3 linked regions of the Roseisolibacter agri genome follow. The main gene of each other region encodes a partner of the protein of the gene in region 3 in a complex. Links are inferred from orthologs where the notes say so. Each region holds a gene or a part of one and is shown on either strand. Other genes may lie near its edges.

Evidence for each region. Proteins that work in one complex are often made in the same cells at the same time.
Region 1: the proteins of accD (region 3) and accB are in contact, whole or in part, in a solved structure (PDB 8UXZ), measured with the Escherichia coli proteins. The link is inferred for Roseisolibacter agri from one-to-one orthologs.
Region 2: the proteins of accD (region 3) and rosag_RS12535 are in contact, whole or in part, in a solved structure (PDB 8UXZ), measured with the Escherichia coli proteins. The link is inferred for Roseisolibacter agri from one-to-one orthologs.

Annotation. Positions count from the first base shown.
Region 1 is NZ_BRXS01000006.1:379,495-382,637, reverse strand. The notes cover bases 1-2,789. They hold accB (acetyl-CoA carboxylase biotin carboxyl carrier protein), read left to right. Parts: upstream 1-1,031; coding sequence 1,032-1,547; downstream 1,548-2,789. Other genes in these bases: accC (acetyl-CoA carboxylase biotin carboxylase subunit), read left to right, coding at 1,550-2,789; rosag_RS20090 (M24 family metallopeptidase), read left to right, coding at 1-927. In the rest of the region: more of accC, read left to right, coding at 2,790-2,953; rosag_RS20075 (2-phosphosulfolactate phosphatase), read left to right, coding at 2,954-3,143. UniProt on the Escherichia coli protein: This protein is a component of the acetyl coenzyme A carboxylase complex; first, biotin carboxylase catalyzes the carboxylation of the carrier protein and then the transcarboxylase transfers the carboxyl group to form malonyl-CoA.
Region 2 is NZ_BRXS01000004.1:78,005-81,284, reverse strand. The notes cover bases 1-2,926. They hold rosag_RS12535 (acetyl-CoA carboxylase carboxyltransferase subunit alpha), read left to right. Parts: upstream 1-943; coding sequence 944-1,909; downstream 1,910-2,926. Other genes in these bases: rosag_RS12530 (PSP1 domain-containing protein), read left to right, coding at 1,930-2,926; dnaE (DNA polymerase III subunit alpha), read left to right, coding at 1-938. Outside these bases: more of rosag_RS12530, read left to right, coding at 2,927-3,280. UniProt on the Escherichia coli protein: Component of the acetyl coenzyme A carboxylase (ACC) complex. First, biotin carboxylase catalyzes the carboxylation of biotin on its carrier protein (BCCP) and then the CO(2) group is transferred by the carboxyltransferase to acetyl-CoA to form malonyl-CoA.
Region 3 is NZ_BRXS01000006.1:214,809-217,661, forward strand. It holds accD (acetyl-CoA carboxylase, carboxyltransferase subunit beta), read right to left. Parts: upstream 1,931-2,853; coding sequence 1,070-1,930; downstream 1-1,069. Other genes in the region: rosag_RS19320 (bifunctional folylpolyglutamate synthase/dihydrofolate synthase), read right to left, coding at 1-1,046; rodA (rod shape-determining protein RodA), read right to left, coding at 2,067-2,853.

The sequences.
Region 1 (3,143 bases), 170 kb from region 3 along the record:
ATCACCGACTTCCGCTACCAGACGCAGGCGGCGGAGCAGGTGGGCGACCGCGCGCGCGTGGTGATCGAGGCGCAGAGCCTGTGGACCGGCCTCTGGCAGCAGCTCGCCGCGCTCGCGTACGTCGAGGTGGTCGGCTTCGAGAGCGCGCACGTGCTGCACCGCGACTTCCAGCGGCTGCTCGACGCCGGCGCGCGCTGGACGTGGCGTCCGACCGCCGATCTGGTCGAGCGCCTGCGCGAGCACAAGGACGCCGACGAGGTCGCGCGCATCCGCGAGGCGGGCGTCGTCGCGGTGACCGCGCTCGAGCGGACGCTGGCCGAGGTGCGGCCCGGGCTCACCGAGCTGGCCGTCGCGGGCATCCTCGAGCGCGCGCTGCGCGAGGCGGGGAGCGAGGGCTTCCCGTTCGAGACGATCGTCGCCAGCGGGCCGCGCGCCGCGCTCCCGCATGCGCGCGCGGCCGCGCGCGAGCTGCAGCGCGGCGACTTCCTGCTCATCGACTTCGGCGCCATCGTCGAGGGCTACTGCGCCGACGTGACCCGTACGGTCGTGCTCGGACGGGCCGACGAGCGGCAGCGCGAGGTCTACGACGTCGTGCGCGCGGCCAACGCGCTGGCCAGCGCGCAGGTGCGGGTCGGCCAGACGGGCCGGGATGCCGACGCCCTGGCGCGCGACTACATTGACGGGCGCGGCTACGGCGATGCCTTCGGGCACAGCCTCGGCCACGGAATCGGGCTGGAGGTGCACGAGGCCCCGCGGCTGGCGCGGTCGGCCGAGGCGATCCTCCCGCCCGATTCGGTCGTGACCATCGAGCCCGGGATCTACCTGCCCGGCTGGGGCGGCGTGCGCATCGAGGACGACGTGCATCTCGCTCCGACCGGCCCCGAAGTCCTGACGCACTTCACGCGGGAGCTGCTCGAGCTCTCGTGAACACTGCACGCGGGCGCGCCTCGCGGACGGCTCCGGCCTCCGCGCGGCGCGGTCGCGTTCCGCCGCTCCGGCCGCGCGCCGTCCGTCCCACCCTCCACGGTCCCATGATCGACCTCCGCTACGTCAAGAAGCTCATCGAGATGCTCGACGGCTCGTCCGTCGACTCGATCGAGATCTCCTCCGACAAGGGGATGAAGCTCCGCATCTCGAAGACGCCGCAGCAGCGGGGCACGGTGCAGATGGCGGCGCCGGTCTCGATGCCGCCGATGATGGCGCCGGTGCCGTCGGGCGTCGGGCGGCCGACGCCGTCGGAGGGCCTCTCGACCATCGTCGAGTCGCGCGACGAGGGCGCGCGCAGCGAGGCGCCGAAGGCCAAGGGGCTGGAGATCAAGTCGCCGATGGTCGGGACGTTCTACGCCTCGCCGGAGCCCGGCGCCAAGGCGTACGCGACCGTCGGCCAGCGCATCAGCAAGGGCCAGATCGTCTGCATCATCGAGGCGATGAAGATCATGAACGAGATCGAGAGCGAGTACGACGGCGTGATCACCGAGGTCCTCGCGCAGGACGCGCATCCGGTCGAGTACGGCCAGGTGCTGTTCCGCATCGATCCGAACGGCTGATCGTGTTCAAGAAAGTCCTCATCGCGAATCGCGGCGAGATCGCCCTGCGCGTCATCCGCGCCTGCCGCGAGCTGGGCGTGCAGACGGTCGCCGTCTACTCGGAGGCGGACCGCGAGAGCCTGCACGTGCGCTTCGCCGACGACGACGTGTGCATCGGTCCCGCCTCGAGCCGCGAGTCGTACCTCAACATCCCGCGCATCATCGCGGCCGCCGAGATCACCGGCGCCGACGCGATCCATCCCGGCTACGGCTTCCTGGCCGAGAACGCGGAGTTCGCGGAGACGTGCGCCGCGAGCAACATCGCCTTCATCGGCCCCACCGCGGCGCAGATCCGCGTGATGGGCGACAAGGCGGCCGCGCGCAAGGCGATGATGGACGTCGGCGTCCCCATCGTCCCCGGCACGCCGGGCCCGGTCGAGGATCCCGACGAGGCGCTCGCGTTCGCGGAGCAGATCGGCTTCCCGGTCATCATCAAGGCGGCGGCGGGCGGCGGCGGGAAGGGGATGCGCGTCGCCAACGACGTCGACGACTTCGCGCGCTCGTTCCAGCTCGCGCGCTCCGAGGCGCTGTCGGCGTTCGGCAACGGCGACGTCTACGTCGAGAAGTACCTCACGCGGCCGCGCCACGTCGAGTTCCAGATCCTCGGCGACAAGCACGGGAACGTGATCCACCTGGGAGAGCGCGACTGCTCGGTGCAGCGCCGCCACCAGAAGCTCGTCGAGGAGGCGCCGTGCCCGGTGATGACGCCGGAGCTGCGCCAGGCGATGGGCGACGCGGCGGTGAAGGGCGCGAAGGCGATCGACTACGTCGGCGCCGGCACGATCGAGATGCTGCTGAACGAGGACCGCTCGTTCTACTTCATGGAGATGAACACCCGCATCCAGGTCGAGCATCCGGTGACGGAGCAGCTCACGGGTGTGGACCTCGTGAAGGAGCAGATCCGCGTCGCGGCCGGCCTGCCGATGACGGTCACCGAGCTGCCGCCGCTGCGCGGCCACGTGATCGAGTGCCGCGTGAACGCCGAGGACCCGGTGCGCAACTTCCAGCCGTCTCCGGGGCACATCACCACGTTCCATCCGCCGGGCGGGCCGGGCGTGCGGCTCGACACGCACGTCTACGCCGGCTACTCGGTGCCCCCGTTCTACGACTCGCTCGTCGCCAAGCTCATCGTGCAGGGGAGCACGCGCGAGGAGGCGATGAAGCGCATGCAGCTGGCGCTCGAGACGTTCGTGATCGAGGGCGTCTCGACGACGATGCCGTTCCTCGCGCGCGTGATGCAGCACCCGCAGTTCCAGGCCGGCGACGTCGACACCAAGTGGCTGGAGCGCGAGTTCGACCGGCTGAAGGCGGAGGTGCTGAAGCCGGACCCGCACGCGCCCCACGGTCCGGGGCTGCGGGAGCACTGAGTGCGACTCGACGTCCTCTTCGGGGTCGGCGCGCTCACCCCGGGTGACGTCGCGGGGCGCGTGGTCGCGGTCATCGACGTGCTGCGCGCCTCGTCCACGATCGCGACGGCGCTCGCCAACGGCGCGCGCAGCATCGTGCCGCTCGAGAGCTCGGACGAGGTCGTCCTGCGGTCGCGCCAGTTCGAGCGGC
Region 2 (3,280 bases), on a different replicon or contig from region 3:
GCTTCGCCGAGGGCGTCTACAAGGACTTCTTCGACTTCGTCGAGCGCGTGGACCTGCGCGCCTGCAACAAGCGCGTGTTCGAGGCGCTCATCGCCGCCGGCGCGCTGGACGGGCTGGGCGGGCACCGCGCGCAGTACGTGACGGCGCTCGACCACGCGATCAGCGAGGCGCTGCTCAAGCAGGAGGAGCGCGAGCTGGGGCAGGTCTCGCTGTTCGGCGACGTGCTGGGCGGCGGCGCGCCCGCGCAGGCCAAGCCGACGCTCCCGCACGTGCCCGCGTGGAGCGAGAGCGACCGCCTGGCGAACGAGAAGGCGATCCTCGGCTTCTACGTGTCGGGGCATCCGCTGGAGCCCTTCCGGGCCGAGGCGGAGCTGTTCGCGACGCACAAGATCTCGGAGCTGGGCACGTGGACGCCCACGCCGATCGCGCTCGCGTGCGTCATCACGGCGGCTCGCCGACAGATCTCCAAGCGCAGCGGGGCCGAGTTCGCCCGGTTGACACTGGAGGATTTCTCGGGATCTTCCGAGGTGCTGGTGTTCCCCGAGGCCTGGGCGGTGCTCGCCGACCAGGTCAAGACGGACGTCCCCGTGCTCGTCGAGGGCGGGTACTCCAAGCGCGACCAGGGGGCGGAGAGCCCGACGTTCATCGTCGAGAAGGTGACCCGCCTGGCGGAGAAGCGCGTGAACGGGCAGGTGGCGGTCGCCATCGAGCTCGCCGCGGGCGCCGATCTGACGCCGAGCGTCATGCGCGACGTGCGCGCGACGTGTGACGCCTACCCTGGCACGGCGGCGCTCGAGCTGCGCTGGCGCGATCCCCGCGCCGGCCAGACCGCGCGCTTCCGGTCGCGTTCCCTCACCGTCGCGGCGTCCAACGCCGCCCTGAACGAACTGCGCGCGCTGCTCGGCGACGAGCGCGTCAAGCTGGTTCGAGGGGGTTGAAACCCATGGCCACCGCGTCCCTCGATTTCGAGAAGCCGCTGGTCGAGCTGGAGCGTCGCATCGACGAGCTGCGACAGCTCGCCGACGACCGCGACTTCGACGTGCAGGCGGAGCTGGAGCCGCTCGAGCGCAAGCTCGCGGACATGCGCAGCGAGATCTATCGCAACCTGACGCCCCTGCAGCGCGTGCAGGTCGCGCGCTCCGCGCGGCGTCCGTTCACGCAGGACTACATCGACCGCTGCTTCACCGACTGGATCGAGCTGCACGGCGACCGCCAGTTCCGCGACGACGGCGCGATCGTCGCCGGGTGGGCGCGCCTGGACGACGAGACGGTGATGGTGATCGGCCAGCAGCGCGGCCGCGACACCAAGGAGAACCTGCGCCGCAACTTCGGGATGCCGCACCCCGAGGGCTACCGCAAGGCGCTGCGCCTGATGAAGCTCGCCGAGAAGTTCCAGGTCCCCATCATCACGCTCATCGACACGCCGGGCGCGTGGCCCGGCATCGGCGCCGAGGAGCGTGGGCAGAGCGAGGCGATCGCGCGCAACCTGATCGAGATGGCGGCGCTGCAGGTGCCGATCATCGCCACCGTCATTGGCGAGGGCGGCTCGGGCGGCGCGCTCGCGCTGGGCGTCGCGGACCGCCTGCTGATGCTCGAGAACTCGGTCTACTCCGTGATCTCGGTCGAGGGGTGCGCCGCCATCCTCTGGAAGGACGGCAAGAGCCCCGAGATGCGCGAGAAGGCCGCCGGCGCGCTGCGCATCACCGCGCCCGAGCTGTTCGAGCTGCGCGTGGTGGACGAGGTGATCCCCGAGCCCACGGGCGGCGCGCACGCCGACCACGAGGCGACGGCGAAGAACGTCCGCGAGGTGCTGCTCAAGCACCTCGACGAGCTGCGGCGCCTGAAGCCCGAGAAGCTCGTGCGCCGTCGCCGCGAGAAGTTCCTCAAGATGGGCCGCTTCGTCGGCTGATCGGAGAGTCCGCGCACCTGATGTCGCACCTCGTCGAGATCGCCTTCAAGGGCAACCGCAAGGAGTTCTTCCTCTGGGACGGTGACGACCCGCCGAAGGCGCACGCGGCCATCATCGTCGAGGGCGACCGCGGCGAGGACCTGGGCGAGGTGCACGCGACCGGCGAGCTGGCCGCCAAGCGCTGGGCCGGCGTCGCGCACGGCGAGGCGCTGCTGGGCGCGGGCACGCAGCCGCAGCGCCGCGCGCTGCGCCTCGCGGCCGTCGAGGACGTGCGGCGCGCGGGCGAGCTGGAGGCGCTGAACGAGGAGGCGCGCCGCAAGGCGATGGAGCGCGTGCGCACGCACGGCCTCGTGATGAAGATCTCCGACGCCGACTGGCAGTGGGACCGCCGCAAGCTCACGCTCTACTTCACGGCCGAGAAGCGCGTCGACTTCCGCGCGCTCGTGCGCGACCTCGCGTCGCTCTTCCGCACGCGCATCGAGCTGAAGCAGATCGGCGTGCGCGACGAGGCCAAGCGGCTCGACGGCGTCGGACGCTGCGGGCGCCAGTACTGCTCCGCCGCCTGGCTCCCGGAGCTGCGGCCGGTGAACCTCAGCGTCGCCAAGGACCAGCGCCTGTCGCTGAACCCGACGCAGATCTCCGGCGCGTGCGGGCGCCTCATGTGCTCCCTGCGCTACGAGCACGACTTCTACGTGCAGCAGCGCAAGCGCTTCCCCAAGGAGGGGAAGGTGCTGACGACGTCGAAGGGCGAGGAGAAGGTGCTCGCCAACGACATCTTCCGCGAGCGCGTGACGCTGCGCGCCCTCGACGGCGAGCTGCGCGTCGTGCCGTTGGGCGACCTGCGGCGCGAGCTGGAGGCGCTGGGCGGCCCGTTCGCGTCGCCGGCCGGCCCGGGCGGGGACGACGGGGACGACACGGCGCACGACGCGGCGCACCTCGAGGAGGGGCACGTTGCCGAAGCGCCGTCGCGGGCACCGCGAGGTGAGCCGCGGAGCGAACCGCGAAGCGGCGACCGGCGCGGCCCCGACCGCCGCGAGGGCGACCGGCGCGAGGGTGAGCGCCGCGACGACCGCCCGGCCGAGCGGCGCGAGATCCCCGCGCGCCCGGCCGCGCCGCGCCTGATGCCGCCGCCGCTGGTCATCGGCGACCTGGAAGGCGTCTCGCTCGACGGCGTCACGCAGGAGATGCCGATCATGCGCCTGCCGGTCGGCGCGCCGGGCCAGCCCGTCCCCGAAGGTGGCGAGGCACCGGCCGACGGCACCGAGGTGCGTCCACGCCGCCGTCGCGGGCGGCGCGGCGGTCGTCGCAACCGGGGCGGGCGCCGCGCGGGCGACGAGGGGCACGAGGGCGCCGACGCGCAGCACGACGAGT
Region 3 (2,853 bases):
GCCTGCAGCATGCCGCGCCAGTCCTTGTCCGCCAGCACGGTGACGAGGGCCGCCACCGGGCGCGCCGGCGCCAGCTCGGCGAGCGTCGCCGCCAGCACGCGGGCGCCGTCCGGGTTGTGCGCGACGTCGAACAGGTAGCGGCCGGCCCACTGGAAGCGGCCCGGCAGGCGCACGTCGGCCAGCGCCGGCGCGGCCTCCGCGGCCGTCACGCGCCACGCGGGTCCCGCCGCGTCGAGCATCGTCAGGGCCGTCGCCACGTTGTGCGCCTGGAAGCCGCCGAGCAGCGGCGTCACGAGCCGCGCGCGGCCGAACGGCGCCTCAAGCTCGAACGCGGTCCCCTCGTGCCCCACGCGGACGTCGCGCACGGTGCACTCGGCCGCGACCTCGCGGATGGGCGTCGCGCCCGCGGCCTGCGCCCGCCCCACCAGCACCGCCCGGATCGCGGGATCGAGCTCGCCCACGACGGCGGGCGCGCCCGCCTTGTAGATCCCCGCCTTCTCGACGGCGATGCGCTCGCGCGTGTCGCCCAGAAGCTCGGTGTGATCGAGGCCGATCGCCGTAACCCCGGCGACCAGCGGCTCCACGACGTTGGTCGAGTCGAGCCGTCCGCCGAGCCCCGTCTCCACGACCGCGACGTCCACGCCCGCGCGCGCGAAGTGGTCGAACGCGAGCGCCGTCGTGATCTCGAAGAAGGTCGCGCCCACGCGCTCGGCCGTCGGCATCCAGCGCGCGAGGAAGTCGACGACCGCCGCCTCCTCGATCGGGCGCCCCTGCACCACGATGCGCTCGCGGAAGTCGACCAGATGGGGCGACGTGAAGCGCGCGACGCGATGACCGCGCGCGCGCAGCACGGCCTCCAGCGTCGCGACCGTGCTCCCCTTCCCGTTCGTGCCGGCCACGTGGAAGACCGGCACGGCGAGGTGCGGGTCGCCCAGCGCGCGCAGCAGCGCGCGGATGCGATCGAGGCCGTACCGGCTGGTGCCGCCCGTGCGCGCGAACAGGCGGGAGAGCGCGTCCTGGTAGGCGCCGGCGGGGAGCGACGCCACGGCGGACGGCAGGGCGGCGGCGCTCAGGACGCCGCGCTGGGGGCGGCCGCCGGCTTGCCCGTCATGTGGCGGAGCAGCTGGCCGACCGTCGCCTTGAGGTCGCGCCGGTGCACCACGGCGTCCAGCATCCCGTGCTCCAGCAGGAACTCCGCCGTCTGGAAGCCCTCCGGCAGGTCCTGCCCGAGCGTCTGCTTGATCACGCGCGGCCCCGCGAAGCCGATCACCGCGCCCGGCTCGGCCAGGATCGCGTCGCCGAGCATCGCGTAGCTGGCGCTCACGCCACCCGTGGTGGGGTTGGTGAGGATCGAGACGTACGGGATGCGCCGCTCCGCGAGCTGCGACAGGATGGCCGCCGCCTTGGCCATCTGCATCAGCGACAGCACGCCCTCCTGCATGCGCGCGCCGCCCGACGCCGACACGATGATGAAGGGCTGCTTCTTCTCGAGCGAGCGCTGGCCGGCGCGGGCGATCTTCTCGCCCACCACGGAGCCCATCGAGCCGCCCATGAACGCGAAGTCCATGACGCCGACGTTCGTGGGGATGCCGCCCAGCGTGCCGCTGGCCGTGAGGATCGCGTCCGTGTCGCCGGCGTTGTTCTGCGCCTTCTTCAGGCGCGCGGCGTACTCCGGGAAGCCGAGGGGATCGGCGGAGCGGAGGCCGTCCTCCGTCTCCTCCCAGTCCTCGTCGAGGAGGATGTTGACGTACTCCACGGCGCGGATGCGACGGTGATAGTCGCACTCGGGGCACACGTTGAGGTTCCGGGCGAACTTCTCCCGGATGTCGGTGTGCCCGCACGCCTCGCACTTCTCCCAGGCGTCCGGCGGGATCTCGAGGCGCTCGCGGCGCGGGACGCGCGGCTTGCGCTCTTTACGGAACCAGGCCATAGCGGCGAAATGTCGGCAGAGCGGGCAGCCTGAGCAAGTGATCGCTGGCCGTCCGGCCAGTCCGCGCCCACCCATGCACGACCGGCGCCGCTCCGGTGCGGCGCCGTGGCCGGCTCAGCGCCGCTGCGGCGCCCGCTCAGACCGCGAGGTGCTCGCCCCGCCCGCGCCCCTCGGCCGAGAAGCGCGCCAGCACGCCGATCGCCAGCCAGCTGATCAGCATGAACGATCCGCCATAGCTGAAGAACGGCAGCGGGATGCCCGTGATCGGCATCAGGTTCAGCGTCATCCCGATGTTCACGATGACGTGCACGAACCAGCTCGCGAGCAGCCCGAACGCCGCCAGGCTGCTGAACGCGTCGGTCGCGCGCGTGGCGATCCGCGTGCACCGCAGCAGCAGCGCGAGGAAGAGCACGAGCGCCACGCACACGCCGATGAAGCCCATCTCCTCGCCGACGACGGCGAAGATGAAGTCCGTGTGCTGGGCCGGCAGGAACGCGAGCCGCTTCTGCGTCCCGAGCGTCCACCCCTTCCCGAACCAGCCGCCCGAGCCGATCGCGACCTGCGACTGGATGACGTGGTAGCCCGACGCCCGCGGGTCGTTCATCGGGTCGAGGAACACGAGCAGGCGGCGCTGCTGGTACGGCTTCAGCGCGTCCCAGAGCAACGGCGCCAGCACGCCCATCACGACGTTCGCGACGACGAGCGTGATCCCCTCCGCCAGGTACGGCTTGTACCAGACGACGAGCGCCACGAGGAGCAGGAACCAGGCGCCCCACAGCGCCGTGTTGAACGAGAGCACGAGGCTCACCGCGGGGCTCGCGAGCAGCGCCAGCATCTGCCAGGGCACGCCGGCCCAGAACAGCATCGCGAACAGGATGCCGATGAACGCCAGCCCCGACCCGAGGTCCGGCTGCAGCATGATG